DNA from 2 places in the Thomasclavelia spiroformis DSM 1552 genome. Region 2 is predicted to be linked to the other one. Evidence: predicted binding sites of a transcription regulator. Region 2 holds the regulator's gene; the other holds the start of a gene.
The links. The regulator HrcA, encoded in region 2, represses chaperone genes, less so after heat shock. The targets are predictions, from matches to a motif close to TTTTAGCACTNNNNNNNNNNNAGTGCTAAAA.
Positions count from the first base shown of each region.

Region 1: the regulator HrcA is predicted to act here: its motif matches at 11,156-11,186, upstream of NQ543_RS10705 (lactonase family protein).

Region 1 is NZ_CP102275.1:2,238,158-2,254,476, reverse strand. It holds gene fba (class II fructose-1,6-bisphosphate aldolase) at 148-996, shown strand; gene NQ543_RS10750 (NEAT domain-containing protein) at 1,116-1,928, shown strand; gene NQ543_RS10745 (NEAT domain-containing protein) at 2,128-3,654, shown strand; gene NQ543_RS10740 (heme-binding Shp domain-containing protein) at 3,645-4,547, shown strand; gene isdE (heme ABC transporter substrate-binding protein IsdE) at 4,525-5,415, shown strand; gene NQ543_RS10730 (FecCD family ABC transporter permease) at 5,402-6,385, shown strand; gene NQ543_RS10725 (ABC transporter ATP-binding protein) at 6,375-7,136, shown strand; gene NQ543_RS10720 (hypothetical protein) at 7,551-7,739, shown strand; partial or broken gene NQ543_RS10715 (group II intron maturase-specific domain-containing protein) at 8,154-8,270, shown strand; gene NQ543_RS10710 (AraC family transcriptional regulator) at 8,685-9,851, opposite strand; gene NQ543_RS10705 (lactonase family protein) at 10,088-11,134, opposite strand; gene NQ543_RS10700 (Lrp/AsnC family transcriptional regulator) at 11,519-12,010, shown strand; gene NQ543_RS10695 (aminotransferase class I/II-fold pyridoxal phosphate-dependent enzyme) at 12,010-13,179, shown strand; gene NQ543_RS10690 (hypothetical protein) at 13,432-14,064, shown strand; gene NQ543_RS10685 (helix-turn-helix transcriptional regulator) at 14,076-15,071, shown strand; gene NQ543_RS10680 (phosphate ABC transporter substrate-binding protein) at 15,194-16,036, shown strand; gene pstC (phosphate ABC transporter permease subunit PstC) at 16,046-16,319, shown strand, end outside.
Region 2 is NZ_CP102275.1:1,542,337-1,558,655, forward strand. It holds gene NQ543_RS07260 (hypothetical protein) at 1-193, opposite strand, end outside; gene NQ543_RS07265 (DAK2 domain-containing protein) at 509-2,167, opposite strand; gene NQ543_RS07270 (Asp23/Gls24 family envelope stress response protein) at 2,180-2,536, opposite strand; gene rpmB (50S ribosomal protein L28) at 2,755-2,940, shown strand; gene NQ543_RS07280 (helix-turn-helix domain-containing protein) at 3,025-3,906, opposite strand; gene NQ543_RS07285 (response regulator) at 3,984-4,526, opposite strand; gene NQ543_RS07290 (sensor histidine kinase) at 4,519-5,979, opposite strand; gene NQ543_RS07295 (substrate-binding domain-containing protein) at 5,976-6,920, opposite strand; gene tnpA (IS200/IS605 family transposase) at 7,077-7,589, opposite strand; gene dnaJ (molecular chaperone DnaJ) at 7,761-8,885, opposite strand; gene dnaK (molecular chaperone DnaK) at 8,941-10,749, opposite strand; gene grpE (nucleotide exchange factor GrpE) at 10,766-11,314, opposite strand; gene hrcA (heat-inducible transcriptional repressor HrcA) at 11,317-12,357, opposite strand; gene hemW (radical SAM family heme chaperone HemW) at 12,497-13,588, opposite strand; gene NQ543_RS07330 (L-serine ammonia-lyase, iron-sulfur-dependent, subunit alpha) at 13,578-14,792, opposite strand; gene holA (DNA polymerase III subunit delta) at 14,801-15,751, opposite strand; gene NQ543_RS07340 (DNA internalization-related competence protein ComEC/Rec2) at 15,795-16,319, opposite strand, start outside.

The sequences.
Region 1 (16,319 bases), 700 kb from region 2:
TATATAAAATAGTATTTAGAATTGTTAAGAATTAATTTGCACTTTTTACATATATTTTAAATAATATAAATATTGAACAAAATAATATACAAATTAAAAAAATATGTTATAATCGTATCAAGAATTGATAAGAAAAGAGGAATTAATATGCCATTAGTTACAACAAAAGAGATTTTATTAGATGCACAAAAAAACAAATATGCAATTGGAGCATTCAATGTCGAAAACATGGAAATGGTTATGGCTGTAGTAGCTGCAGCTGAAGAATTGAAATCTCCAGTAATTATGCAAACTACACCTTCAACTGTAAAATATGCAAGTTTAGAGTATTTTTATGCAAATGCAAAAGTAGCTGCGCAGAATGCAAGTGTTCCTGTTGCAATTCATTTAGATCATGGAAATAGTTTTGAACTTGCAATGCAAGCATTAAGAGTAGGTTATACATCTATTATGATTGATGGATCACATGAATCATTTGAAGATAACATTAAATTAACAAAAGCGGTAGTTGATGCTTGTAATCCTTCAAAAGTTAGCGTTGAAGCCGAATTAGGAAAAGTTGGCGGAAAAGAAGATGATTTAGATGGTGGAGATGGAGGATATACAGATCCATTAGAAGCAAAAGAATTTGTAGAAAGAACAGGAGTTGGTTCTTTAGCTGTTGCTATTGGAACAGCTCATGGGGTTTACAAAGGAGAACCTAAGTTAGATTTAGATCGTCTTAGTGAAATCAAAGAAGTTGTTTCAGTTCCATTAGTATTACATGGTACTTCTGGTGTTCCGGATGAAACGGTAAGTGAGTGTGTAAAACGTGGTATTTGTAAAGTTAATTATGCAACTGATTTGAGAATTGCTTTTTCAAAAGGAGTAAAAGAATATTTAGATAAAAATCCTGATGCTATTGATCCAAAAAAATATTGCAGTGTTGGACGTGAAGAGGTTAAAAAATATGTAATGTCTAAAATGCATGTTGTTGGAAGTGTAAATAAAGCATAGTATATTTGATCAACTTAAGTTTAATTAAGTTGATCTTTTTTTATGCTTCTATTTAATTATTAATTAAAAAATGATAATATGTTAGATGAATATAACTTTGTTAAGCGATAGGAGGAAATATGGAAATAACAAAAGAAAAATTAGCATATCTATTATTTTTATATAAACAAAAAGAAACTAATTGTACAGTTACAAGATTGGCTGAAGAATTTGGAGTTTCTAAGTCAACATTTAGTCGAGTTTTAAATATTTTTTATCATGAAAATTTAATAATTCAAAAAGGGAAAGGAATATTATCTACCAAAGGGGAAAAACTGGCAAAAAATTATTTTAAAGATATTGCAGAAATTAAATTATGGTTAAAAAATATTTCAAATTTGAGTGATGAAGAAGCATACCAGGAAGCTTTAACGTTAGTTTTAGTACTATCAAATAAAACTCGTTATAATTTAATTAGTGATTTATATAAGAAAAAATTATTTGAAAAAATTGATAAAATAAAAAGTATTAGTGGAGATATGTTAACTGTTAATTTAGAAGATGGAAAATATCAATTTGCTTTTACTATCTATAAGCTAAATAAGCTTGAAATATCAATGGCTAATGATGGTTTTGTGCATCCGGGCATATTAGAAATTAATAATGGAAAAGGAAATTTAATCTTATTTCCAAAAGAAATTGAACATGAATCTTTGTTAGGGAATATAATTTTAAAAGGTCAAGTTGAATCATTAAAATATATGCTTGATCAAGAATTTATTAGTAGCCAAAATATAAAAAATAGCTATATTATTCCTATTGATAGATTAAAATTTCACTATTGTAAAGAAGAAAGAATCTTACAAACAAGTATTAAAATAAAAGTTAGGGCTAATGTTGGGATTATTCATATGCCTGAAAGTTGTGCTGTTTTGAATATTATTCTAAAATAATGTTTCACCAATGAAACATAAAAAAATATTCTTTTATTTATATAATCAACGTAATTTAATAGGTTATTTTCAGTCATGAAACAAAAATATTACTTGTTTTTTAATTTTAAATATGTAAAATAATTCATGTGGTTAGGGTTAGCTAACTATTATTTTTAGCTGTTTAGTTAGGCTAAACTAACATTAAAGGAGGAAGAAAATGAAAAAAATATTAAAAATAGTACTTGTACTAATGATGGCCTTTGGTATACAAATTAATCAATTAAAAAATATTAATGCCAAAGAAGTTTTACCAGATGGATCGTATTCAGTTCCTGTAAAATTAAAAAATGCAAGTAATATAGCTAATGATTCAATGGCTTCGGGCGCGTTAGTAGAAAATGGAATTTTATCTGTAGAAGAAGGTAAATGGTATTTGATTGCTGAATTTAAAACATTAAGTTTAATGGGTTTAAAGGGAAATGCTTCAAATATCAAATATTATGAATCAGATACAAGTTCTTCAAAATATGATGCAATTATTTTAACTTATCGTAATGATAGTAATGGAAACCAACAAGTAGAGAAAGTAAAAATACCTGTTGCTATTGATAGCAGTGGGGTATATATTGAAATGTATGTTGATGCAATGATGATGACAGTAGATGCATATATTGCATTTAGTACTACTGATATTGTTGTACCTACTCCAGATCCAGTACCAGAATATACTTTAGAAGATGGAATTTATCAAGTAGATAGTGATGTTTTAAAAGCTGATAAAGATGAACAATCTATGGCTGCCCAAGCGGTTAAAGGGGCAACTGTAGAGGCAACTAATAATAAATTATTAGTTACTTTACAAATGGGATTTGTAAGTATGATGGGACAAACAGCATATATTGATAACATGGAATATCAGTTGTCAGATGGCACTTATAAAGCTGTAGATATTACAGCTAGAGATAGTGATGGAAATGTAACTGAATTACAATTTACATTAGACAAAAATACTAAATTGACAAATGTTAAGTTTTATTACATGGGTAGTCAAAGAGGATCATCAGCAAGATTATCTTTAGGATTAGATAACCCAACGTTAATTGAACCAGAAACACCAAGTAAATTCACTCAAGATGGAACATATAGTGTAGAAGTAGATTTATGGAATGCTAGTAAAGATCAACCATCAATGGCAGCAGATGCAATAGATAAAACAGCAACAGTGGTAGTAAAAGATGGAATAGCAACAATGTATATAACAACAAAAGAAATGACATTAGGAACAATTAAAGCAAGTTTACAAGAATTATATATTGGTTCAATAAGCGGTGATTATAAATCAAATCCAGCTACAATAGTAAACAAAGAAAGTAATGGTAATCCAAATATGTGGTCATTTACATTACCAAATGAAGATGAACTAATAGATGTAGTAGTAAATCCACATGTAGCAATCATGGGAAATAGTGATATAGCAGCACGACTTAAAGTAGATTATTCAACGTTAAAATTTATATCAGAATCTACGGATAATCCAGAAGTACCACAAACAGATGATAGTTCAAAAACAGATATTAATACATCACCAGTTACATCTAATGATAATGTAACTGCCACAACAGATAAAAATGCTATTTCATCTGTAAAAACTGGTGATAATGTAAATGTGGGGTTAATGGGAGGATTATTAATTTCATCATTTATTGCAATTAGATATATTGTAAGAAAAAAATTATGCAAATAAAAAAAGTGATTTTAACTCTAGTTGCTATTTTATTAGTAGTAACTAGTTATAAACCTACTTTTGCCTTAGATGATGGAGCGTATCTAATAGGTCGCTCCACATCTTATGTTAATCCTCTAACTGGTCAAACTGAAGATGGTGGAACCAATATAACCCTAGGTGAAAGTATGGTTAATAATATTGTTGAAAGTAATCTTTTATTGGAACAAATAAATAGTAAATATTATATAACAATAGGGATTGGATTAGCTTCAAATATTTCAAATGTGAAATTTAAAATAATGAATAACAGTGGTGCTTTTAGTAATGTTAGTGCTACAAAAACGGGAAGTAGTTATGCAAATGGTGATACTGTTGACCATTATCGAATTCAAGTAAATTCATTGGATGTATATATTAGTCCAATGATGTATGTAAACCCAATGGGTAGAGATGTTCAATTTTTCATAAAATTGGATACAGGTTCTATAATCTCGGGGACAGGTGTTTATAATAGTCAAATGATACCAACGGTTACTAATTCGCAAACTAATTCTACAACTAGTTCAACTAATAATTATAATTCAAATACAACTAATATAAATGAAAACAAAACTAATGAAAATACAAACGAACAACAATCAAAAGAAAATACTAGTGAACAAGTTCCAGTAACAACTGTAGGAACAATAACAAAAGAAAGTTTGTTACAAGACATTAAAGGATTATCAAATTACATTATTGATAGTAATGGAAAAGTAAATACTGATAAAAAATTAACAGTTGAAAATTTAAAAAATATAGCTAGTAGTACTAAAAATAGTACTAATAATTTTGGATTAATTATTGGAGGAATCATGATATTAATTATCATAGCAGGAGGGATATTTTATGTTAAAAAGGTTAAAAAATAGTATTTTTATAATCGTAATAGCTGCTATGATGATAGGTTGTGTTGATCAAAGTGGAAAAACTAGTAGTAACCAAGAGTTAAAAATTGTTGCAACTTCAGTGGCAGTAACAGAAATTCTGAAGGAATTAGATGTACCGGCTAGTCAAGTTGTAGGAATTCCTACAACTGAAGCATACTCAGTTCCTAAACGTTATAAAAAAGCAACTGAATTAGGTACAGCAATGGCACCAGATGTTGAAATGTTATCAACATTGAAACCTGATGTGATTTTAAGTCCTAATTCGTTAGAGAGTGATTTATCTAGTAAATACGAAAAAATTGGAATCAGTTCATCATTTTTAAATTTAAAAAGTGTTTCTGGAATGTTTAAGGGTATTGAAGAATTAGGGGTACTTTTAAATAAAGAAAAACAGGCAGAAAAAATGGTGAATGATTTTGTTAATTATATGATTTCTTTTCGTGATAAATATCAAAATAATGCTAGTCCAAGAATATTGATTTTGATGGGGCTTCCAGGCGGTAGTTATGTTGTTGCTAGTGAATCTAGTTATGTTGGTGATTTAGTTAAATTAGCGGGTGGAACAAATATTTATGGTGATGGAAATGGGCAGGATTTTATTAATGTTAATGTAGAGGATATGTTACAGCAAAATCCAGATATTATTTTAAGAACTAGTCATGCAATGCCTGAGCAAGTAATAGAAAGTTTTAAAAAAGAATTTCAAGAAAATGAAATTTGGAGTAAGTTTAGTGCGGTTCAAAATAATAAAGTTTATGATTTGGATAATAATTATTTTGGTATGAGTGCTAATTTTAATTATCAAAAGGGATTAGAAGTATTAGAAGGAATTTTATATGGAACAAATTAAAAAACATCCTAAAATATTTATGATTATGTTAATGGTGATTTTATTTTTTGGTTTTTTTATTGCAATAAATTTAGGAAGTATTAAAGTATCAATGGTTCAATTATTTAAAGGATTATTTGTGGAATATGATGTAGATGTGGCAAGTGTTTATAATATTCGTTTTCCTCGAATTATAATTGCAATGTTAGTTGGTGGAGCTTTGGCTTTATCAGGTTTATTATTTCAAGTTGTTTTAAAAAATCCTTTAGCTGATCCTGGGATAATTGGTATTTCTAATGGTGCAAGTTTAGTAAGTGTAATAGTAGGAATATTTTTGCCACAATTTTATGCTATAACACCAATTTTATCATTTTTAGGTGGTATTATAACATTTACCTTGATTTATAGTTTATCATGGAAAGCTGGTTTTAAAACAACACGAATTATTTTAATAGGTGTAGCAATTAATTATACTATTAGCGCATTAATTACTTTGATTCAAAGTTCTAGTTCTTCTATTGCTAGTAGTGCAACTGGTACGATTTCTTTATATACATGGAATGATGTTAAGATTTTGGTACTTTATTTATTACCAATTATGCTTATTACATTATTGATGGCTAAAGCTTGTAATTTGTTTAGTTTAGAGGAACGAACATTAATTTCACTTGGAATCAATGTTAATTTGTATCGTTTTGGTTTATCTTTACTTGCAGTATTATTGTGCAGTATAAGTGTAGTTGTTGTAGGAGTCATTGGCTTTATTGGACTTTTAGTACCGCATATTTCGAGATTATTAATAGGAAACGACCATAAGTATTTAATTCCTATTTGTATATTACTAGGAGCAATTACATTATTAAGTGCCGATACTCTTGGTAGAGTTATCATGGCACCATATGAAATTTCATCAGCAATAATTATGGCGATAGTAGGAGGTCCATTATTTATTGTTTTATTGAAACGGAGCGTTGATGTAAATGGAAGTTAAAAATATAAAATTTGGATATCAAAATAAACCGCTAATAAATAATTTATCAATTAGTTTTAAGAAACATAAAATCACATCTATTATTGGACCCAATGGTAGTGGCAAATCTACTTTATTAATGTTATTAAGTCGTATTTATAAGGCTAGTGAAGGTAAAATTATATTAGATAACAAGAATATTTGGGATTATAGAAATAAAGATTTTGCTAAAAAAGTAGCTATGGTTCATCAAAAAAATAATATTCAAGGAGATTTGGATGTAAAAACAATTGTTGGATATGGACGTCTACCATATTTAAATTATCATCAAAGCCTTAGCAGTGATGATTATAAAATCATTGAACACGCATTAGAAATTACTAAGTTAAAAGAATATGCACACATTCCGTTAATTAATTTATCTGGTGGACAACAACAACGGGTTTGGTTTGCAATGGCATTAGCTCAAAAAACACCTATTTTATTGTTAGATGAACCAACGACTTATTTAGATGTAAAATACCAAATAGAAATACTTAATTTGATTAAAAAGATAAATATTGATTATCAAATGACAATTATCATGGTTCATCATGATATTAACCAAGCAATTAATTATAGTGATGAAATAATAGCGATGAAAGATGGCAGAATGTTATTTCAAGGAAAACCAAATGAAGTAATAACAAGTAAATCTCTAAAACAACTATATGATTATGATTTTAATATAATTGAGTATCAAAATAATAAAATTGTATTAAATTATCAATAACATAATTTAACGAAATAAATAGATAAAGTCCTAAAATTATCAATAATTATAGCGTTATTTATTTCCTATACTAATAATCGTAGTCAAGATATATTTTATTCCTTTCTCCTAAATGACTACATAAAAGATATTTTCCCAAATATTTATAATATTTAAAGACATCTCCCCATGTCCTTAGTAAAAAGACTGTATTAATACAGTCAAAAGCTGTTGAAATTAGTCAACAGCTTTTTTGTGTGCCACGCAAGGTATAAAACTAGGTGGTAAAAGTCCACTGTGGGGATTCGTACTACCAACCACTAGCTGAAGATATAAAATAAGATTACCCAAATTGTTGCATATAAGAGTTACACTTTAAATCAATCAAGGTAATCTTTTTTGATATAATTCTTTCCTGTAAGGGAGTGAATTATATTGAATACAGCAGTTATTAAAATAAATAATTTAGATCAGGCTTTTATGTTAAGCAGAGCCTATAAGGAAGGAGAAATTAAATTGAATGTTTCTAAACTTGCAAGAGAATTAAGCTGTTGCCGAAAAACACTAAGCAGAAGGTTAAATGGTATCACACCTAAAAAACAAGAAACAGAAAAAGATATTTAGATGATTATAAAGATCTTATATACAGATATTTGTGTGATGAACAGAGAAATTTTGATTGTATTGATCATATTTATTATTTTATGAAACGTGAACATACTATCACCTGTACACGTTCGACATTTTTCAGATACATTAAGAATAATGAAGAACTCAATAGTAAATTTAAAAATAACAGAACCAGTTCTTTTATCGAATGTTTTGAAACTGATTCTGGTTGAGATACAATTACAGACAGTTAATATTAAAGCCTACAACTGATAATTTATTAATATTTTTAGCTCAGGCATTCGAAGAAATCGGCGGTGTTCCTAAAGAACGGTGACGAATAAGGTAATTCAACAGACAATAGTAAATGCTAACATTAATATTTGAACTCTAATTCAGTGATAATGGTTATGGGTTTTAACCAAAAAGAAATGTTCAATATCAAGTAAGGAATTAGCCAAAGAATTAAAAGAATATATTACAGGATGGGTAAATTATTATAGGATAACCAACATGAGAAAATATTTAAAAGAAGTAAACTCGTGAATGAGAAGAAGGATACGAATGATATATTGGAAAAGATGGAAATTGGTTAGAACGTAATATAGAAATTTACAAAAGTTAGGTATCAACAAAAGAAAGGCATGGGAATTGGCAAACACAAGAAAAAGCTATTGGCACATAGCCAATAGCTTCATACTCTCTAGAACACTTACAAATGAAAGATTGAAAAGATATGGATTTATAAGTGCGCTAGATTATTACAATTTTATAAACTTATGAAATGCCGTGTAGGGAACTCTATGCACGGTGTTGTGAAAGGGGAGAAAGATTTTAATTCTTAGTGCTTATTTAATTTTAACTAATATTTTTATTACAAAAAATAATTAATGGAATTTATAAAGTAAGATGAATGTAATTATAAAAGAAAAAAGATAACTCCCTCTTTAAAAAGTGATTTTATTTATATAATTTTTTTGCATATTCACTAGGAGTAAGATTGAAATGTTGTTTAAATGTTCTAGAAAAATAATGAATTGAACTAAATCCTAGCATAAAAGCAATTTCACTAATTGTATATTTGTTTTCGCGAATAAGCTCTTTACTCTTTTTTAATTTTATTTGAACCATATAATTTTTTGGAGAAATTTCTAAGTTATTTCTAAATAATGTTTGTAAAGAAGAACGTGAAATTGAAAATTTATGACATATTTCTTCAATCGTTAAAGGTTCTGTAATCATTGAATTCATATAATCTAGAATTTCTTGCAATAGGCCATCTTGAAAATGTTGCATAGGACCTGTTGATATATGCTTTGTTTCGCCCGATGAATCATATTGTGTGAGTAAAATAATAATTTCTTGTAAATAACAAAGCATTAATGTTTTTGAATAAGGCAATGAATTTGAACTTGCTTTGACAAATTTATTAAAAATGTTATGCAGCTCATTATCACAATGAAATATGCGATTTAAAATAGCATCATCATCAATAATATCCATATTAAATATTACTGTTAAATATGAACAAGATTTATTTTTAGTAATTTGTTGAGTATGAAATTGATTTGGCCCATATAACATTAAATCATAACTATTTAAAGTATACGTTGTTCCTTCTACAGTTGTGTCCAGACTACCGTGATCAACATATGTTAATTCATAATGTTTATGAGCTTCTCCTTTAAAACGATAATTAGGACTTTTAATTACATAATAATAACCTAGAATTTCTTCGATTTGTAGTTTGGAAACAATTGGTTTATAAACATATGGTGGATTTAAAAATTCAGTTCTTAGATTATAATTTGCGGGAGTTATTAAATAACTTTCAATTTCTTGAGATAGTGGAATAATATTAAAATATTTATTTGCATCAATTTTTAAATAGTGATGAATTGCAAAAGTTTCTAATTTATCCGGTTCTAGACTATTACCAATTAAAATTGAAGCAATTCCTTCTGTTAATTCAATATATACCGGGCAAGAAAAACAATACATGTGACTAATAATTCTCCCAGATGTATTTAATTTTCTACATATTAAATTATTATCTTTAACTGACATATGTTCTTCATAGGTTGATCCATATTTTTTAAATTCAATACTTGATGTCTTATTAATCATAGAAAGCCTCCATGTATAATTATATATAACTAAAATACATATATATAGTATACTTTTTGAAATAATTTTTGCAAATATTTTATTAAAAAATACTAATAAATTAGTATCACCACTGGAAGTTTTCATTTCCATAACTGGTTCAATTCAATTTATTGCGGCACTATCACAAATAATAGATTTACCTTTATTTACATGATAAATAATAATAGGGAGAGTATCTCCCTTTATTTTATACCTCATTTTTCTTTTTTCTCTTTAACAGCAATGCATACTGGTGAAGGAATAACTAAAGTAATTGCAGTTCGTATTAATTCTTCTTTTTCCTCATTAAATTTAAATAATTCAATTTCATCATCATCTTGTGCTCCAACAATCAAATATTTAGAACTAATGAAATTAAAATCTCTAGGTGTTTTACCAGTATGAACCATGTATAACAAAGTGATTTTTCCAGTTTCTTGGTTTACACGATATAAAGCAATACTATCATGACCGCGATTAGAAACGAATAAATGTTTACCGGATTTGCTTAGACGAATTGCACTAGCGCTAGAAAAGCCATGAAAATGACGAGGTGTAATATGTAATACTTGAATTAAATTAAGATATTTATCAGTATATTTAAACACCATAATATTATTAGAAATTTCATTTAATAAATAAGCAAAGCGACCATCGTTAGAGAAAATCATTTGTCGTGGACCTGAACCTGGAACGACATTTAAATTATGATTACTATCTTCTTCTAATTTACCATCGTGATATTTGTACATAATTACTTTATCTGCTCCTAAATCAACAGCATAAACAAACTCTTTATCAGGACTAATTCCAACATAATGACAATGAGGCCCGGTCTGTCTTTTAAGTAAATCAGGTCCTAATCCAATATGATGAATTGCACCAATCTTTTCTTTAATATGCCCGTTTTCTAATAAATATGAAGCCGTAGAACCAACCTGATAGTTTGCGGCAAAAAGATAACGCGAGTTATCACTAATGCATAAATGTGTGTATGAGCGCCCGTTAGATGCAAAATTATTATTAATGATTAATTCATCTTTATATATCGCAAAACTTCCCAAACCACCGCCATCACTAGAACGATTAGCATTTTTGTAAGTAATATATAAGTTATTATCTTTGATAACCATATATGATGGATAATCTTTAGTAACTATATGTTGTATAATTGAAAGTTCATCACTAGTTTCGTCAAAGTGTACAATATATATTCCTTTATTGGTATTTTTACCAAAGCTAGATACATAAAAAGTATGCATTCATATTCCCCCTTTTAACTATTTTAACATAAATATAAATATGATGATAAATATTTATATAAAAAGAGTTTTTTATTTATTGAACTAATTATATCAGATGCATTTAAAATGATTGTCTATTTTTTAGATATCTTTATTAATATTTAAGAGTATTGTTTTACTATTTAATATAAAAATTTTGTGAATCTTTAACGTTGTTCAATATATAAATAAAGTTTCCTTTTTGATAATCATATTATATTTAAAAATGATTATATAAAAATGAAGTGCACATAGTATATTTTTAAGTAAAACTAATAATAAAGAGATTTAAACAGTTATTGCAAACTTTACCTTAATCATAAAATGTTATATAATGAATAAAATAAATTGGAGGATATAAGTATGGATGAAAATTTATTATTATCGTTGCTGCATAATAATGCACGAATGGAAGTAACTGATTTGGCGATGGCATTAAATGAAAGTGAAGATAATGTTGTTGAAACAATTAGTCAGTTAGAAAAAGATAAAATAATTTGTGGTTATCATACGATTATTAATTGGGATCGTACTAATAAACATAGCGTTATGGCGTTGATACAAATCAATGTTGCTCCAGAAAGAGAATATGGTTATGATCGTATTGCTAAAAAAATTTATGCTTTTCCAGAGGTAGATACGATGTATTTACTTAGTGGTAGTTTTGAGTTTGTAGCAATTGTTAAAGGACATACAATGCAAGAAACGGCACGTTTTGTAGCATCTAAATTAGCACCTTTAGATGGAGTAACTGGAACTGCGACAATGTTTGTATTGAAACAATATAAAAATAATGGTGTTATTTTTGACGATGACGATAAAGAACCTGCAGAAAGGTTATTGGTGACACCATAATGGATTTAAATAAAGTTATTAATGATACTGTTAAAGAAATTCCCCCTAGTGGAATTCGTAAATTTTTTGATTTAGCTACTGAAATGGAAGGTGTTATTTCCCTTGGAGTAGGTGAACCTGACTTTGATACACCATGGCAAATTAGAGAAGCAGCTATTTATTCAATTGAACAAGGAAAAACTTTTTATACTGCTAATCGAGGTTTATCTGAGTTAAGAAAAGAAATATGTCGTTATCAAAAAAGAAAATTTAATTTAGATTATGAATATGATAAAAATTGTATTGTTACAGTTGGTGGATCTGAAGCTATTGATTTAGCTTTTAGAGCAATTATTAATCCTGGCGATGAGGTTATTTTGTTACAACCTAGTTATGTGGCTTATACACCTGGAGTTGTATTGTCTGGTGGTAAAACAGTTGATATTATTTTAAAAGAAGAAAATGAATTTAAATTAACACCTGAGCTTTTAGAAAGTGCTATTACACCTAAAACAAAAGCAATTTTATTAAACTATCCAAGTAATCCTACTGGTGGATTTATGACAAAAGAGGATTATGAGAAAATTGTCCCAATTATTAAAAAACATGAATTGATTGTAATAACAGATGAAATATATGCTGAATTATCTTATGAGCAAAAATTTTGTTCAATTGCATCTTTTGATGAAATAAAAGATCAAGTTATTTTAGTAAGTGGATTTTCTAAGGCTTATGCAATGACTGGTTGGCGTCTTGGATATGTTTTAGCTAACGAAGTTATTATTAATGCTATGAATAAAATACATCAATATGTAATTATGTCAGCACCAACTGCAGCTCAATATGGAGCAATAGAAGCAATGCGATATTGTGATGATGAGATAGAAAAAATGCGAAAAGCATATATGTTAAGACGTAATTATATTGTTAAAGCATTTAATGATATGGGGTTGAATACATTTACTCCACAAGGAGCTTTTTATGTTTTTCCATGTATTAAATCAACTAAAATGACTTCACAACAATTTTGTGAAGAGCTTTTAAAAGATCAATTGGTAGCTTGTGTACCAGGAACTGCTTTTGGTCAAGCAGGAGAAGGTTTTATTAGAGTTTCTTATGCATATTCTATTGAACAAATTAAAGAAGCAACTACAAGAATAAAAAAATTCTTAGATAAATTAGATATATAATGATTTATTTGAGGTTATGATAAATAACCTCATTTTTGTTAATTTATGATGAAAAAATTAGGTGGTTATAATATATAAATAAAGATACTTTTATAAAAATTTTTAAAGTAAGATAAATATAAAATGTAAATAAAAAACATATATTAAAAAAAGATAATATTAAAACCATTTTTTAGGCTTTAGTGTTAATAAATTCAAATCATCAACTTTTTATATTTACTATAATATAGGTGAATATAAGGAGTGATTAATATGAAAGTACGAAGTTATCAAAGTGTAGTTGAAAAAAATATTGTAGATGTTAAACGTTATTTACTACAAATTAGTGAAGGATATTGGTTACAAGATATTCATGATATTGTTAATAGCAGTTTTGAAATAAAAAGTATTAAAAAAAAGATAAATAAAAAAAAGGATTTACAATTAATTGTTTTCAGTAAAATAAAAAAATTAGTTGATGATAGTACATGCTTTGATGAAATAGAGCATCATTTAGTATTTATGAATATTTTATTAGATAAATATTATCAACCATTATTAGTATATAAATATAAATTACTAAACTATATTATTGAAAATGCTGGTTTTTGTATTACAACATATTGTTTGATTAGACATCTAATTAAGTATGATGAAAAAATCTTGGAATCATTTATCGAAACATTATCAAGTCGATTGAATTTAAGTGTTGAGCGTTATCATTATTTAGCTACTTATATTTTGCTGTTAGAAGTATGTTATAAAAAAGCGTATTTACATTTAGAGTATGTAACAATGGATGAATATTTAAAAAGTTTTATTCCTGAATTACGTAATTATAGCTGGCGATTATATCGAAAATATTACAATAGAATAAATATGCCTTTGGATTTTCTAATGGTATAGGAGGGATATTAATGGGGAATAAAATGTATTTTGTATATAAAATTTTAAGCGAAAGTAAGCAACCGATTAGTGGGGAAGTAATTTTAAGATATTTAGAATGTTGTGGTTATAGTATGAATATTAAAACTGTTTATCGCTTGATTGATCGTTTAAATGAATTTTATTTTTTATATACGGGTAAGAATTTAATTAAAATGATTAGAGGGGTTGGTTACATTATTGAAAATGAATTTTTTAATGATGGTCAATTGCAATTATTAATGGACAGTGTTAACTCTAATACTAATTTAGATAAAAACTCTGCTAAAGAATTAACTGATAAATTATCATTATTAAGTAATGTAAGGCAACTTGAACGTTTAAATGTTGAAGAAAGTAATAATGAATCAAATTATAATTCATTATTAAGTCTTACAACAATTATTAAAGCAATCAATAATCATAAAAATATTGCCTTTAAGTATATAAGCTACGATGTTATTGATAATAAGTTATTGGAAGTTTATCATAAAAATGGAAATCAAAATAATGAAACGTACATAGTTTCACCATATAAATTAATTTTAAATGGAAATAATTATTATTTAATTGGTTATTTTAATAAACGTAAAGATAGTTTAAGTGTTTATCGTGTTGATCGCATGCGCTTTGTAATAAATCATAATAGTGAATATGAAGATATTAGAGATCAATTTGATATGGAAAAAGAATTTGATAAAAATGTAAATATGTATCTTAGTAATGAAAAAATTGATTTAAAAATTATTTTTGATAAAAAAGTTTTAAAAGAAGTCATTAATCAATTTGGAAAAGATATTTTTGTATGTAAAAGATTTGATGGTAGACTTGAAGGATTGATTAAAAATGTTGCCTTATCTGATGGATTAGTAGGTTGGCTGATGATGTTACAAACTAATATCGAGGTAGTATTACCGTTAAGTTTAAAAGAAATTGTTAAGAAAAGGTTAAGACTTATGTTAAGAATGTATGGACAGAAATTTGAGTAAATTTCTGTCTTTTCTTTACATAAATTTAACATAATTAATACAAAATATTGATATATAGATTAAATATTTTTGATTATTATATACATGTCTTAAGATTAACAAAAAGAAAGGGAATTAGAAAAATGAAAAAAGCATTAGGAGTTTTATTAACATTAGTATTATGTTTAGGTCTTACTGGTTGTGGTGGATCAGATGATTCTTCTACAGATACATCAAATGGAGATGTAAGTGGAAATGTAAGTCTTAATGGATCTACATCAATGGAACCGTTTGTAAATGGTTTATCAGAAGCAATTAGAGAAGTATATCCAAATTTAGTTTTAGAACCACAATTCACTGGTTCAGGTGCTGGAATTGAAGCAGTTACAAACGGTACAGCAGATATCGGTAACTCATCAAGAAGTTTAACAGATGAAGAAAAAGCTGGTGGTTTGGAAGAAAACATTGTTGCAATCGATGGTATTGCAGTTATCGTTCATCCAGATAATGATGTTGAAGACTTAACTACTGATCAATTAAAGAAAATTTATACAGGTGAAATTACAAATTGGTCTGAAGTTGGTGGCGCAGATGAAGCTATCGTTGTTGTAGGACGTGAAGCTGGTTCAGGAACTCGCGGGGCATTTGAAGAAATTTTAGGAGTTGAAGATGCATGTAAATATGCTCAAGAATTAAATGAAACAGGTGCCGTTGTTGCTAAAGTTGGAGAAACTGAAGGCGCTATTGGTTATGTATCATTAGATAACGTTAAAGATAGTGTAAAAGCTTTAAAACTTGATGGTGTAGAAGCAAGTGAAGAAACAATTAAAGATGGAAGTTATTCATTACAAAGACCATTTGTAATGGCTACTAAAGGAAAAATTAGTGAACAAAGTGAAGCTGTTCAAGCAATCTTCGAATTTATCGATAGTGAAGCTGGACAAAAAGTTATTGAACAAGTTGGTTTAGTAAGTGCTAAAAAATAGGAGTTAATTATGGAAAAAGATATGTTATCTATTATAAGTAATAGAAAAACAAAATCTTTGGTAGAAAAGACAGCCGCGATAATCTTTCGTGGCTGTGCTATTGTATCTATCATTGCAGTAGTTTCTATTACTGGTTATATGATTATTTCAGGAACACCTGCAATTTTCAAAGAAGGATTATTAGAGATTCTTTTTGGAACAGTTTGGGCACCAACTGCAGCTGATCCACAATATGGGATACTTTTAATTATTTTAACATCTATTGTTGGAGTTTTTCTAGCAA
Region 2 (16,319 bases):
TCATAAGCTCAACTTCAGCAACAAGTTTATCATACTTCTTCGCTTTTTCATACATTTCTTCCTGTTCATTAATATCCATAATCGTATAACAACCATGACCATTTTTTGTCAGATAGACAGGTGAACCAACAGATACTTTTTCTAGCACTTGATTATAATTTCTTAAATCTGAAATAGGTTTAATAATTGGCATAACAACCACTCCTTACACCATTATTATATACAAATATTAAGAATTATTCAACGTAATATTTTTAGAAAAATTATACTAACAATTGTTATTTAATCCTCTTTTTGTATTCTTCGATAGCTTTATCCAATTTCTCTTTGCTGTTCACTTGCTACTTCTAAAATATATGATTTGATTCTTGTTTTAGATAAATATTTTCTAGTACTAGCATCCAAATAATAAAATATAAATAGAAAAATTAAACAAGCAATTCAACTTTAAATGTATAAAGAAAAAATGAAGCTGTCTCATTGACAACTTCATCAACAATATTTTTAATTATTCGACACCTACAATAAATGAATATACTGGTTGTTTTCCATTAACAATTTCAAGTTCTACATCAAAATTATCTTCCACGAAACTTTCAATTTCTTCAACATCCTCATCATTTACATCTTCACCATAAATAAGTGTTACTAACTCAGCATCTTCATCAATTAAATTTTCTAATACAACTTTTAATGCTGAAAGTTTATTACTAACACATGCAACAATATTTTTTTCAACTAAAGCCATATAATCATTTGCTTTAATTTCAACACCATCAATATTAGTATCCTTAATTGCAAATGTTACTTGTCCTGTTTTTACATTACCAACTGCTTCATTCATTTCAGCAACATTATCATCTAATGTAGCATCAGGATTAAACATAATACATGCTGATAATCCTTGAGGAATAGTTTTAGTTGGAATTACAATAACATTTACCTCATCTTCTAAAATTGTTGCTGTTTGTTGGGCAGTCATAATAATATTTGAATTATTAGGTAAAATAATTACATTTTTCGCATTTACATCCCTTACAGCCTGAACCATATCTTCTGTCGAAGGATTCATTGTTTGTCCACCACTAACAACATAATCGCAGTGTAATTCTAAAAATGCATCTTTCAATCCATCACCAGCGCATACAGAAATAACTGCTGTTTCTTTTGGTTCACTTTTAGATTTAGTACCTTTATCATCCACTCCAACAATTGAACCACCATTATTTTGGATTGTATCTGCTTGCTCTTGCATATTTTCAATTTTTAATTTAACAAATTCACCAAATCTTTGTGCAATATTTAAAGCATTCCCAGGTTTTAAAGTATGAACATGAACTTTTACAATTTCTTCATCCTGCACTACAACAATACTTTCTCCAGGAATTCTTGCTAATTCTTTTTTTAACTGATCTTCTTTAAATTTATCAACTAACGATGGCTCTAAACGAAGGATAAATTCTGTACAATATCCATAACCCTCTTCACCATTTTCAATTTCACTAATAGCTTCCATAGATGCCACAGAAGACTTAATTTCAACATAATCAACCTTTTCACCAGCAATTGCAGCCATAAAACCAGTAAGCACTAATAACAAACCTGCTCCACCACTATCTACAACTCCAACTTCTTTTAACACTGGTAATAATTCTGGTGTTCGTTCAAGTGAATTTTCTGCTTTCTTTACAAAATAAGAAAACATGTCTTCAATATTCATATCAGCTTTTGTATATTTAACTACTGCTTCACTAGCTTCTCTAATTACAGTTAAAATAGTTCCTTCAACTGGACGCATTACTGCTTTATAAGCAACCTTAGCACCATTTTCTAAAGCTTGTGCAAAAAGTAGGGCATCAGCTTCTTCATGACCTTGTAAGGTCATTGAAATACCTCTAAAAATCTGTGATAGAATAACTCCAGAATTTCCTCGTGCTCCCATTAAAAGTCCTTTAGAAAGTTTTTTAGAAATTTCACCAATATTATTAGAATCTAAATTTTCAACTTCTTTAGCACCAGCTAAAAAAGTTAATGACATATTTGTCCCTGTATCACCATCTGGCACTGGAAAAACATTCAATGCATCAATTTCAGGATAATTATTATGCAAAGTATTTGCTCCACATAATACCATTTCCTTAAATAATTTACCCGTTATAACTTTCATCATCTTTCTCCTCTACTCTATTCCTTGTACACCTTGAACATAGACATTTACAGCTTCTACATTAACGTCTAAAGTAGATTCAACTACATATTTAACTTTCTTTTGTACTTCATGTAAAATCTCAGTCATTTTAATTCCATATCCTAACAATACATATAAATCTAAAATAAGCCCAGTTTCACCATTACGAGCAACTATTCCTTTAGAATAATTTTCTTTACGTAACAAATCATAATAACCATCTTTTAACCTTTTTTTACTTGCCATTCCTACTACACCATAACACTCTGTTGCAGCACCACCAGCAATTGTAGCTACGACATCTAATGAAATATTAATCGTACCCATATTATTATTCTTTTCAATCATTTATATACCTCCTTGTATATAATATATTTTTACCTGTCATTAAATAATTATATCTTAAAAAGAATATCTTTACAATTATTACCACTTGATTTTATTCAAATCTTCATCATATTTCAAGAAAAAGTTATCTTTTTAGAAAAAAAGATTGATTTTAACCAAAAACAATGCTAGAATATCACAGTACGTTAAAACACTGCTAATGAAGAGGAGGAGAACCAATGTCAAGAAAATGTCAAATTAGTGGAAAAGGACCTATGTCTGGAAACACACGTTCTCATGCATTAAACTCAAGTAGAAGAAAATGGAATGTTAATTTACAAAAAGCTACTATTTTAGTAGATGGTAAACCTACAACTGTAAAAATTTCTGCTAGAGAATTAAGAACTTTGAGAAAATCTGCTTAAAAATATAAATAGTATTTCGATACTATTTTTATTTTACTTAAATTAATATTAAAAAAGAGCGTTAGCTCTTTTTTTTATTTACTATTAATCAAATTTAGCTTTATATTCTTTAGGAGTTAATCCGGTTACCTTTTTAAACACTTTAGAAAAATAATTATGACTGCCAAATCCTAAACTAGATGCAATTTCTTTAATTTGATAATTTTCTTTTAATAATTCCTTAGCTTTTTCAATTCGACATTCGGTAACTAAATCTGTAAAATTCTTAGATGTATAACTACTTAACAAATTACTAATATATCCTGGGGTTACTTCTAAATATGCTGCAACATTATTTAAAGTAATTGCTTTATTATAATTAATTGAAATATAATTTAATGCTTTTTTAACTAAAACATTAGAAGTTTTAGTATCAATATTTTTAATCGTTTTAATTAAAATATCAATTAAATCATTAATTCTATCTAATAACTCATGATACGGATCATCCACATCTAATTTAATTACATAAGCCTTATCACACATACTTATTTTAAAGCCAAATTCTTGATTAAATAAATTTATTAAAATTTCATTAAAATTCCAAATTAACTTGAGTAATGCTTCTTTATCAAGATATAAAATTTCTAAATAAAATAAATTAATTTTTCTTTTAATTCCCAAAGTATTCATACTTAAAAAATCATTAATTAAACCAGAACACAATTTTTCAAGATCATAATTAAGCTTCATTCGATTACTATAATTATTTTTTTGTAATTCTATTGTACCACCAATATTTTCAATTGCACTAGCATATGAATTATAAAATTCATCAAACCCTTCACAAATAGTACCAACACCCATTTGTTTCAAATCATTAAAATATTTTTTAATCAATGATTCAAATATCAAAATATCTTGTTTCGATAAACCAGCTAAACTAAATACAAATAATACATGCACTTCATAATAACTATCCATCATACAACAACATCCTAAATCTTCAATTTCTATGATAAACTGATGGATTTTATATGGTTCAAAGCTATCATCTTGAAAAACTAAACAAAACCTGATTTTGGGGCAATATTAAGTAATGAAAAATATTTTTCAATTTCACTAGATTTAGAATTTTGAACAATACTATGAATACAATCACTTTCAACAATTGGCTTTATTTCCTCAATCTTCATTACCAAACGTGTTGTTTGGTTTTTTTGACTTTCTCTACTATCAATCTTATTAATTACTTGATATATAGCATTAAACATCTTTTCATTAGACACCGGTTTTAAAATAAAATCTTCAACCCCTAATTTAATTGCCTCTTTAGCATATTCAAAATAATTATATGATGTTAAAACTAAACTTACGATATCTTTATTTATCTTTTTTGCACTTGCAATCGTTTCTAAGCCATTTATCCCTGGTAAATTAATATCACATATTAAAATATGGATTTCAATTTTTTTTAATATTTCTAGAGCCTCTAATCCATTTGTAGCACTATAGACAATTAATGTCTCAAAAAAATGTTCTTTTAACAAATCGACTAGTGCTTTGCGTTCTATTTCTTCATCTTCAACAATTAATATTTTATACATATCCCTTACCTACCCTAATTTCAATAATAACTTCAAATCCACATTCAGGATAACTATTAAATGAAATACTAGCATTTTTACCATAAAACATTTTAATTCTTTGAATGACATTATATAATCCTAAATTACTTTTTTCATTATCTGTTTGAAAATCATTCAAAACACTCTTTTCTAATACATCCGTTTCTAATCCAACCCCATTATCACTTACACTAATTACAACACTTTCATCAATCTTTTGAATATTAACAACAACTTCACCATCTTCAATAACATTTTTCAATCCATGTTTAACAGCATTTTCAATTAATGGTTGAATTAATAAGCCAGGTACTTGAATATTAGGTAAACCATCTTCTACATTTAAAATAAAATTAATTCTTTGATGAAAACGTTTTTCTTGAATATAAATATAATTTTCAACAGACTCTATTTCACTATATAAATCACTCGTTTTATTTGCTTTATCTAAAGCATAACGTAATAACATTGCTGTTTTATCAACCATAGCTCCTGTATCTGTTGCATTTTCACGATAAGCTGTCTTATAAATCATATTTAAAGTATTAAATAAAAAATGTGGGTTTATTTGATTCTGGAGCATTTTTAATTCACTTAAAGCTAATAATTCATCTTTTTTCAAATTTTCATTTTCTTTTTCTAATAATTGATGCTTTAATGCTGCTTTTTCTTTTTCATTTTCGATATTTTTTTGTACGTGCTGTGCCATATCATCTAAAGCTATACATAAATTTTCCATTTCTATTGAAGTATTAGAAATATCTGATAAATCATATTCACCACGTTTTATCGATTTTATGTTATTTAGAATTTGATATAATGGCTTTGTAAATGATTTTATTGTAATAATTGAAAATAAAATCAGCCAAACTATTCCTAAAATCATTATCATTGCTAACATTATAAATAACTTCTTTTCATAATCATGAATTTCTTCTTGTTGATTTTTTATATCATCAGTTAAATATTCATAATATGTAATACTTGTTTTTTCTAATAAAGAATATTGCTTTAAAAATTCATTATATTTACTTTGATAATCAGTTGGACTTGCATTTTTAGTATCTGTTGCAGCATTTTGATAACTTTTAACCATATTATTAAGTAAATCAATTCGCCATCTATATTCTTCATCGATTCCATCTTTTACACTGTTTAATTTATCTCGAGCTCTTTTTATCGATTGTTTATATTTTTCAATATCATCAACATTTTCAGTATATAAATAACTTTTAAAACTAAAATTAGCTTTTTCAATATAATCATAAAACCCACTAATATCACTGTATAGTTGAATGGCATTGTTATATTTTTTGGAAGCATTACTACTCAACATGAAATAGAGACCAATAAAAACGGCAATTACTACAATTAAACAAATATCTATTTGAATAATACTTCTTTTAAAACTGATCTTTGATTTATTTTTCATTTCAATTCCTCTTGATAATTAGATACATTTTCATTAGTCACTAAAATTAGTTTAACACTATTAACTGTCTGTGTTAGCTCTTTTCCATTCACAAGATAATCATATAACCAATTTGTTGCTTCATACCCATAATTATAAAACGATGTAACAACACTTCCATCAATTTGACCATCTTTAATTAGCTCGATTGTTTCTGGCATATCGTCAACTCCATATATAAGCATTGAATCTCTGACATTCAATTGATTAGCTACTTCATTACAAGAAACTGCCGATTCACCTGCAAAGTTAATAGCAACATTAATCTTTGTTGTTGACAGTATATTATGCCACTCTTTTTTAGCACGGATAGAATCCGATTTAGATTCACTAACTACTTTTATTTCATATCCCCCTGGATGCGTTTTAAATACATTTTCTATTTCTTTGATTTGATCTGTTGCAATATCAAAATTTTTTTCAGCAACTTGAATACCAATTTCTAAAAATGTATCTTTACCCAAATGTTTTTCAATATCATTTAAAAATAATTTAGCTTGTTCATTAAAATTTTTTCCCAAATATGCAAATCTCTCACTTTCTTCAACATCAGAATCAACCAACATGATAGGTATTCCCTTTTCTTTAGCCTTATTGATTAACCAACTATTAATTACTCCTTGAGTAATTATCGCATCTGCTTTTTGAGAAATTGCTGTTTCAATTACTTCTTCCATTTTTTGCGTATCAATTGCAATCGGTCCAATCCAATCTCCATGTATTTTCTTTTCCTTACAAGCATCATCAAAACCCTCTTTTGCCTTTAACCATACCTCATGTTCTTTTAATGGTGTTGCAAAAACAAAATATAGCCTTTCATCATAAGAGCTCTTTTTAGTAGGATCACCATTACATCCCATTAATATTAATGTAATTATTAATATCCATACTATTTTTTTCATAACGCTTTCACCCCTTATTCCTATTTATTATACAATATTTATTCAAAAAAATCATAACCACGCCTAAAAGACGTGGTATGCACCCGCCCTGTAAGGGCATGCTGTTGCGCTAGTCATTCGACCACTGAACGCCTTGACAGCCGCAACGTCATTTACTCACTGACCCTCAAAGGGTCTTTTACTTTTTTTCTTTTTCTTGTACCCTTCCACTGGTTCTCCTGTGAACGGGTCAATAAATTCTTCCATACTCATTTGATCACTCAACTTATTTTCCGCTAACTGATTTTGAATATATTCTCTCTCTGTCTTCTCGTTCTTTCCTACTGTATCTACAAAATAGCCTCTTGCCCAAAATTTTCGATTTCCATATTTATATTTCATACTTGCATGACGATCAAATATCATAAGCGTTGACTTGCTTTTCAGGTATCCCATAAACTCCGCCACAGAATACTTTGGTGGTATTTCTAATAGAAGATGAATATGATCAGGACATAACTCTCCTTCTATCAGCTCTACTCCCGGTTTTCTTTCAATTAAGGTCTTTATAATTAATCTTATATCATGTCTTAATTTATTGTATATTACCATCCTTCTAAATTTTGGTACTATTACAATATGATATTTACATCTATATGATGCATGTGATAAACTTTTTGTGTCTTTCATAGACTAACCTCCTCGTTATTTTATTTGCAGCTGCCAGGCTACAATTATTATATCACGAGGAGGTTTTTTACCCAGACGCTAAAGCTTTATTGTTACCACGCGCATAGCACGTGGTTTTTGTTTCACAATAAAAAAAGATCCAGATTTTTACAAAAATCTAGATCTATAATGCTATTTTTTAAACTTACGTTTAAATATATCAAATGGTGATTCTTTTTTCTTAGATAATTTAGAAAGTTTAGTATACAATTCTCGTTCTTCCATTGATAACTTAGTTGGGATTTTAACCTCAATTCTAACCATTTCATCACCATAAGTAGAACCTCTTAAGTCCTTGACACCTTTTCCTTTTAATCGTAAAATTGCACCCGATTGAGTCCCTGCAGGAATCTTAACAGTAACATCACCATGGACAGTTGGTACATCAACTTCACAACCTAAAGTTGCATCAACATTGGAAACCGGAACCGTAATATGAATATTTCTACCTTCACGTTGGAAATGTTCATGTGGTTTTACTTGAATTTCCACATATAAATCCCCATTAGGTCCGCCATTGCTACCGCGACCACCTTTACCAGATACTCGCAAACGTTGATTAGAATTAATACCAGCAGGAATATCTAATTCAACAGTAACTGTTTTTGTTTCGTAGCCTTTACCATGACAATGTGGACATTTATTACGCACTACCTTACCTGTTCCATTACAATCTGGGCATGTAGTTTCACTTACAAATGTTCCAAATGGAGAACGCTGCTGTTGTTGTATTGTTCCACGACCACCACAGCGAGAACATGTTTGAACATCATTAGGATTTTTAGCCCCTGTTCCATTACAATGGCTACATGGTGCATCATAAGTTACCTTGATATCTTTTTTAACACCATGAACAGCTTCCATAAATTCGATGTTCAAGCCCATCAAATGATCATCACCACGTCTTGGACCATTATTTCTTTGACGGCTTCTACCTCCACCACCAAAGAATGAACCAAATATATCACCTAAATCAACATCTTCAAAACCAAAGCCACCAAATCCTCCAGCTCCACCATTTCCAGCACCTTGTTCAAATGCAGCATGCCCAAAACGATCATATGTGGCTTTTTTATTTGGATCTGATAAAACTTCATAAGCTTCTTGAACTTCTTTAAATTTTTCTTCAGCCCCAGGCTCTTTATTAATATCAGGATGATATTGTTTTGCTTTTTTACGATAAGCTCTTTTTATTTCATCAGGTGAAGCTTGTTTCGACACCCCTAAAACTTCATAGTAATCTCTTTTATCAGCCATCTTTCCACCCTCTTTACATTATATAAAACCAAGGCAAAGCCTTGGCTTTAATAAATTAGTTCTTTTCTTCAAAATCTGCATCAACAACATTGTCATCTTGAGCTGTATTTGTGCTATTAGCATTTGTATTTGCACCTTGTTGTTGATATGCATATGAAGCCATTTGTTGTGCCATTTGTTCTAATTCACTCATTTTAGCTTCTAATGTAGCCATATCATTATTATCTAAAGCTGTTTTTAATTCATCTCTTAATTTTTGTGCAGATTCTTTTTGTGTTGCATCAATTTTATCACCTTGTTCTGCTAATGCTTTATCAATTTCATTGATCATTTGTTCAGCTTTATTTCTTGTTTCGATATCTTTTCGTTTCTTTTCATCTTCAGCTTTATTAGCTTCAGCTTCTTTAACCATTCTATCGATTTCTTCATCACTTAATCCAGTTGAGTTTTGGATAACAATAGATTGTTCTTTTTGAGTTTTTAAATCTTTAGCCTTAACATTTACGATACCGTTTACGTCAATGCTGAAAGTTACTTCAATTTGTGGCACACCGCGTGGTGCTGGTTCAATACCATCTAATTTAAATAAACCTAATTGTTTATTATCTTTAGCCATTGATCTTTCACCTTGTAATACATTGATATCTACAGCAGGTTGATTATCAGCAGCAGTTGAGAATATTTGTGATTTAGTAGTTGGAATTGTAGTATTTCTTTCAATTAATACTGTCATAACTCCACCCATTGTTTCAATACCTAATGATAATGGTGTAACATCTAATAATAATACGTCTTTAACATCACCAGCAATAACTCCACCTTGAATTGCAGCACCCATTGATACTACTTCATCAGGGTTAACAGATTTATTTGGTTCTTTACCTAATAATCTTTTAACTGATTCTTGAACGGCAGGAATACGAGTAGATCCACCAACTAATAATACTTGATGAATTTCAGTTGGATCCATACCAGCATCTTTTAATGCTTGACGTACAGGAACTTCAGTTCTTTCAACTAAATCACGAGTTAATTCATCGAATTTAGCTCTTGTTAAAGTTAATTCCAAATGTAATGGTCCACTAGCTCCAGCTGAAATGAATGGTAATGAAATTTGTGTTTGCATAGTTCCTGATAAATCTTTTTTAGCTTTTTCAGCAGCTTCTTTAATACGTTGCATTGCCATTTTATCAGCAGATAAATCAATACCTTGTTCTTTTTTGAATTCATCAATAACCCAATTCATAATTTTTTGGTCGAAGTCATCTCCACCAAGTTGGTTATCACCAGCTGTAGCTAATACTTCAAATGTACCATCAGCTAAATCTAGGATAGATACGTCAAATGTACCTCCTCCTAAGTCATATACTAGTACTTTTTGTTCTTGATCTAATTTATCAAGTCCAAATGCTAAAGCAGCAGCAGTTGGTTCGTTAATAATACGTTCAACTTCTAATCCTGCAATCTTACCAGCATCTTTAGTTGCTTGACGTTGTGCATCGTTGAAATAAGCAGGAACAGTAATAACCGCTTTAGTAACTGTTTCACCTAAATATGCTTCAGCAGTTGCTTTTAAGTTTTGTAAAATCATCGCAGAAATTTCTTGAGGTGTATAATCTTTACCATTAACATGTTCTTTATGGCTAGTACCCATATGACGTTTTACTGACATAACAGTATCTGGATTAGTAACTGCTTGACGTTTTGCAGCTTCACCAACAATAATTTCACCATTTTTAAATGATACTACTGAAGGAGTAGTTCTATTTCCTTCTGGATTGGCGATTACTTTAACTTCACCATTTTCCATAACACTAACACATGAATTTGTTGTACCTAAGTCAATACCAATAATTTTACTCATAATAAATTCCTCCTATTTATTCACTTACTTTTACTAAAGATGCACGAATAACGCGATCTTTTAATTTATATCCTTTTTGTAACTCTTCAACAACCATATTTGGTTTAAAGTTATCATCTTTTACTGTCATTACGGCTTGGTGGAAGTTTGGATCAAACTCTTCACCTTCTGTTTTAATTACCTCAACCCCTTGAGATTTTAAAACTTGCATTAACTGATTATAAATCATTTCATATCCCTTTAAGAAATTTTTAATTTCATCACTTGGATTTTCTACAGCTAACGATCTTTCAAAATTGTCAACTACCGGCAACAATTCTTCAATGAAAGATTGCATCATAAATTTCATTGCATTTGCATGTTCGTTTTGTAATCTTTTCTTAAGATTCTCCATATCTGCAAACACTTTATAATAATCAGTCTTCCATGTATTTACTTCTTCTTCTAAAGCTACTAATTGTTCCTCGATAGTAGCTTCCTTTTCTTCTTTATTTTCAACTGTTTCTTCTACAGTTTCATTTTCAGATTCTTCATTTACTACTTCTTTATCAGCCATTACATTCACCTCTATTCATCTTTTTTATCATCTGATTCATCAAAGAAAGCCTGTTCAATATTCTTTGAAATATAATCCACTAAAGAAACTACTTTTTCATAAGGCATTCTCGTTGGCCCTATTACTGAAATAGATCCCTTGGTTGTCGCTCCGGTTTTAAACGAAGCAGATATTACTGAAACATCATCAATTTCATTAATTGGTGAATCAGTTCCAATTCTTACCGTTACCCCTTCTTCATCAGATAGAGGTTGTAAGGCATTCCATACTTGAGAGTTTTCAAATGCACTAACAATTCTTCTCAATTTATTTACATCATTATATTCTGGTTGATATAACATATTCTCTTTTCCAGAAAAATAAACATTACTTGATGCAAATTTCACAAACGCTTCTAGAAAAGCATTAAATAACTCTTCATGTTCTTTAATCTTTGCCGATAAAATAGGTTTAACATCACGTTCAAGTCTAAATGCCACTTGTTCAATTGGTGTTCCAATCAACAAATCATTCATCACATTAACACAGCTAATTAAATCATCAATATTATGATGTCGACTTAAATCAAAGACTTTATTTTCAACGTATCCTTGATTAGTTATAATAATTGCTGTAACTCGATCATCATCTAAAGGAACTACACTAATTCTTTGTAACGTATCTTTACTTGAATCCGGTCCTAACACAACTGATGTTAAATGTGTTAATTCGCTCAACATTTGACAGCTTTTATGAATTATTTCATCTAACGTGCGATGACGATCACTAAATATTTGTGCGACTTGATTCTTCAACCCATCATCTAAATCTCGCTTTTCAAGATTATCAACATAGAAGCGATATCCTTCTACTGAAGGAACTCTTCCAGAAGAAATATGGGTTTTTTCTAAATATCCATAATCCTCAAGAAAACTCATCTCATTACGGATGGTTGCACTAGAATATGGCAATTGATATTTTGTCATCAAAGCTTTAGAACCAACTGGTTCTGCCGTTTCAATAAACTCATCAACGATACATTTGAAAATCAGTAATTGCCGCGCTGTTAGCATTTTTCTCACCATCCTTAGCACTCTTTCTTCCTTTGTGCTAAATACATTATACATCAATTTTTAGCACTGTCAACAACTTTGTGCTAAAAATTATAAAAAAAAGAAAAGAAAAAATATCACTCTAATTTAGAATGATATTTTACATAAAATCCAATAAAATCATATTTAATAATTTAATTGATTCTTTATTACAACGCAAATACCCATCTTCAATTACTAATGTTTTAAGTTTTAAATGTTTATCAAGCGCTACTTGATAAACATCATATATATCCTTATTATAACGTTCCTTAAATTCTTTTAAATCCAATCCCTTAACTAATCTTAACGACATCATTAAATGATTAAACATTATTTCTTCTTTAGAACATTCTATTTTACTAGTAGTATCACGATAATTTAAATATGCATTTAAATTGCGACTATGTTCAATAATACAATTATCAATTTTACTACTTGCTCCTAAACCAATTCCATAATAATTATCATATTGCCAATATGTTAAATTATGCAATGACTCAAAACCTTTTTTTGAATAATTACTAATTTCATATTTCATAAATCCTAGACTCTCTAATTTTTCATCAATTATTTGATTAATCAACGCTTCGCTATCTTCATCAAGTGATTGGTAATTTTGGTTTTTTAATACAGTATGATCTTCTAAAATCAACGAATAATATGAAACATGTTGTATATTTAATGATTCAATAATATTTAAATCATTTTTAATATCTTGAAGTGTTTGATCAGGTAAACCATACATTAAATCAATTGAAATATTATCAAATTCAAGCTGCTGACCATAGCGAATAATGCGTTTAACCATGTCACTAGTATGTTTACGATTGATCTTTTTTAATATGTTATCATTAAATGTCTCGACTCCAATACTTAACCTTGTTACACCACCTTTTTTTAAAATATCCAACTTATAATAATCTAATGTTTCAGGATTAGTTTCAATCGTTACTTCACAATCATTATTTATATATGGTCTAATCATATCCATTAATGATTTTAACTGCTCATCATTTAAACTAGTTGGTGTTCCGCCACCGATATATATTGTTTTTAATGGTATATTAAGATTTAAATCATTTAATTCTCTTTTCAATACTTCTAAATAGTCATCAACTAATTCCTTATTATAAAAAACTTTACAAAAATCACAATATGCACAAATATGTAAACAAAAAGGAATATGAATATATAAAGAACTAGTTTTCATCTTCAAAACCAAATTCTTTAGCCAAACCACCTAAAGATGTTTCTTTATAAGCGCTATTTAAATCTTTACCTGTTTGTTTCATTACACGAACAACTGCATCAAAAGAAACTTTATTTTTTCTTAAATATCCTAATTGTTTTGCATACATTGCAGCATCCATTGCTCTTAAAGCCCCAAAACCATTTCTTTCAATACAAGGAATTTGAACATAGCCACCTACCGGATCACAAGTTAAACCCAAATTATGTTCTAATCCCATTTCAGCGGCATATTGAATTAAATTATTATTTAGCTCCAAAATCCAGCCATAACCAGCTGCTGCCATCGAACAAGCACTTCCAATTTCTGCTTGACAACCCCCATCAGCTCCAGAAATAGTAGCATTTGCTTTTATTACATTACCAAAAACACCAGCTACTGCTAAAGCCTTAATAATTTCTTTTTTAGAAATATTTAATTGTTTATAACAATAATACATTACTGCCGGTAAAACGCCACTTGCACCACAAGTTGGGGCCGTAACAATACGGTGACCACTCGCATTTTCTTCACTAACAGCATAAGCGTAGCTACTTACTAAAAGACGATCACGATCACCGCTTCGATGGGTATTGATTGCTTGTTGATAAATTGATTTAGCGACTCTTTTTAATTTTAATTTACCAGGTATCACACCAGTAGCAAATAATCCAGCTTCAACACTTGCAAACATTGCATCGACTATTTCATATAAATAAGCTTTAAAGTCATCGCCTTCAAATTCTAAAACATAGTCATATAAATTAATTCCTTTTTTATCACAATACTCTAATATCTCATTTAAATTTTTATGAGGATAAACTTGCTTAGGGGGCTGTAAATTATCATCATCATAAAGTAAAGCTCCACCCCCAATTGAATATACTGTAATACTATCAAGTAACTTATCATCATGGTACATTTTAAAAATCATCCCATTTGGATGTTTTGGTAATTCTTCACTGACAAAATGAATCTCAACATTTTCTTTACCTAAAACTTCTTCGATAATTTTATCTGTCAAATGACCTTTTCCAGTTAATGCTAATGAGCCATGTAAATATACTTCATAATGATTTGCATCTTGATAAGTTTCTTTGATTTTAAAAGCCGCTTTTTGTGGTCCCATCGTATGTGATGAAGAAGGTCCAACTCCAATTTTATATAATTCTCTTAGTGATTCCATAAATCCTCCTATATTTTTATCAAAAATAATTCTAAACCTATTTTTTTATCTATTTTACCTGTTTTAATCGCTTCATCTAACTTAGCTAAATCATTTAAACGCTTCAATAATTCATCTAAATCAAAATCTTTACCTTCTTGTCTAATATACTTCAAACGATAAGGATTAATTGCTAGAATTTTACCAATCTCTTTATCATTATACCCTTTACGATCTAATAATTTCACTTGATACATAAGTCGTAATTGTCCTGCAATTAAAACAATTAATTTCACTGGTTCTTCATTTAAAACCATTAAATCTTTATAAATAGAAAAAATCTTTTGACGATCTTTTTGAAGAATCGCGCTAGTTAAAGAAAAAACATTTTCATCTAAAGGTTTACTTACAAGTTTGTCAACGCCTTCAATTGTAATATGCTTATCATACAAACATAACTTTTCTACTTCTAAAACAACCGTACTTAAACTATCACCTACTCGACTCAATAAAAGTTCTAAGGCATCTTCATCAATAGTTGCCTGCCGTCTTTTTATTGCCTGACGAACATTATCAGATAATTTATAGTGATTAATTTTTTCATATTCAAAAAACTTTGCTTCTTTACGTAATCTTTTAACAAGCTTTTTACGTTCATCAAAATCATTTCCTTCATGATATAAAACAAAAATCACATCATCATTATTATTATCCAAACACTTTTCAAAAAAACTTAATGCCATGTCATCTTTTTTTATTTTCTTAGTAGTTAAAAAATCAGCTTTTTTTAACACTACCATCTTTTTATCCGTAAAAAAAGGCGGCGTAATTAAATCCTCATATACCGCCTCTATACTATCTTCATCACCACGATAAATAGAGAAATTCATATTTTCTTCATTGCAGGCAAAGTCTTTTTTTAATGATTCTAATTTTTGATTCATTAAAAAACTTTCTTCACCATAAATAACAATTATCATTTCCATCACTCCATCATCATTATAACCTACTTTTTGCCTAAAGTCATGAATAAATATAATTGTCATTACCGTAATATACAATTTTTACCATTCCCATTAAATCACTGCGATATATTTTAACTCCATAATCTTTTAAACGTAAAAGTACATCTTCATTGGGGTGATTATAACGATTATTCTTTCCACAACTAATTAAAGCTACTTTAGGTCTTACAACATCTAAAAATTCACTGCACGTACCTGTACTACTACCATGATGAGAAACTTTTAAAACATCGGCTTTTAACTCTGGATATTTTTTTATCAATTCTTTTTCAACCTCACTTGAAGCATCACCCATAAACAAATAGACTAAATTATTGATTTTAGCTTTAATAACTAAAGAATCATCATTTTTATTATCATGACTAATTCCATCATCAAGCATTTCAATTTGAACATCACCAATCTTCATTTGTGATTGATATGTTGTAATTGTATTATCAATTTTTATTTGCTTAGATAATGAATCATAACTGCCATTATGATCAAAGTCATCATGACTAATAAATACATAATCCAATTTATA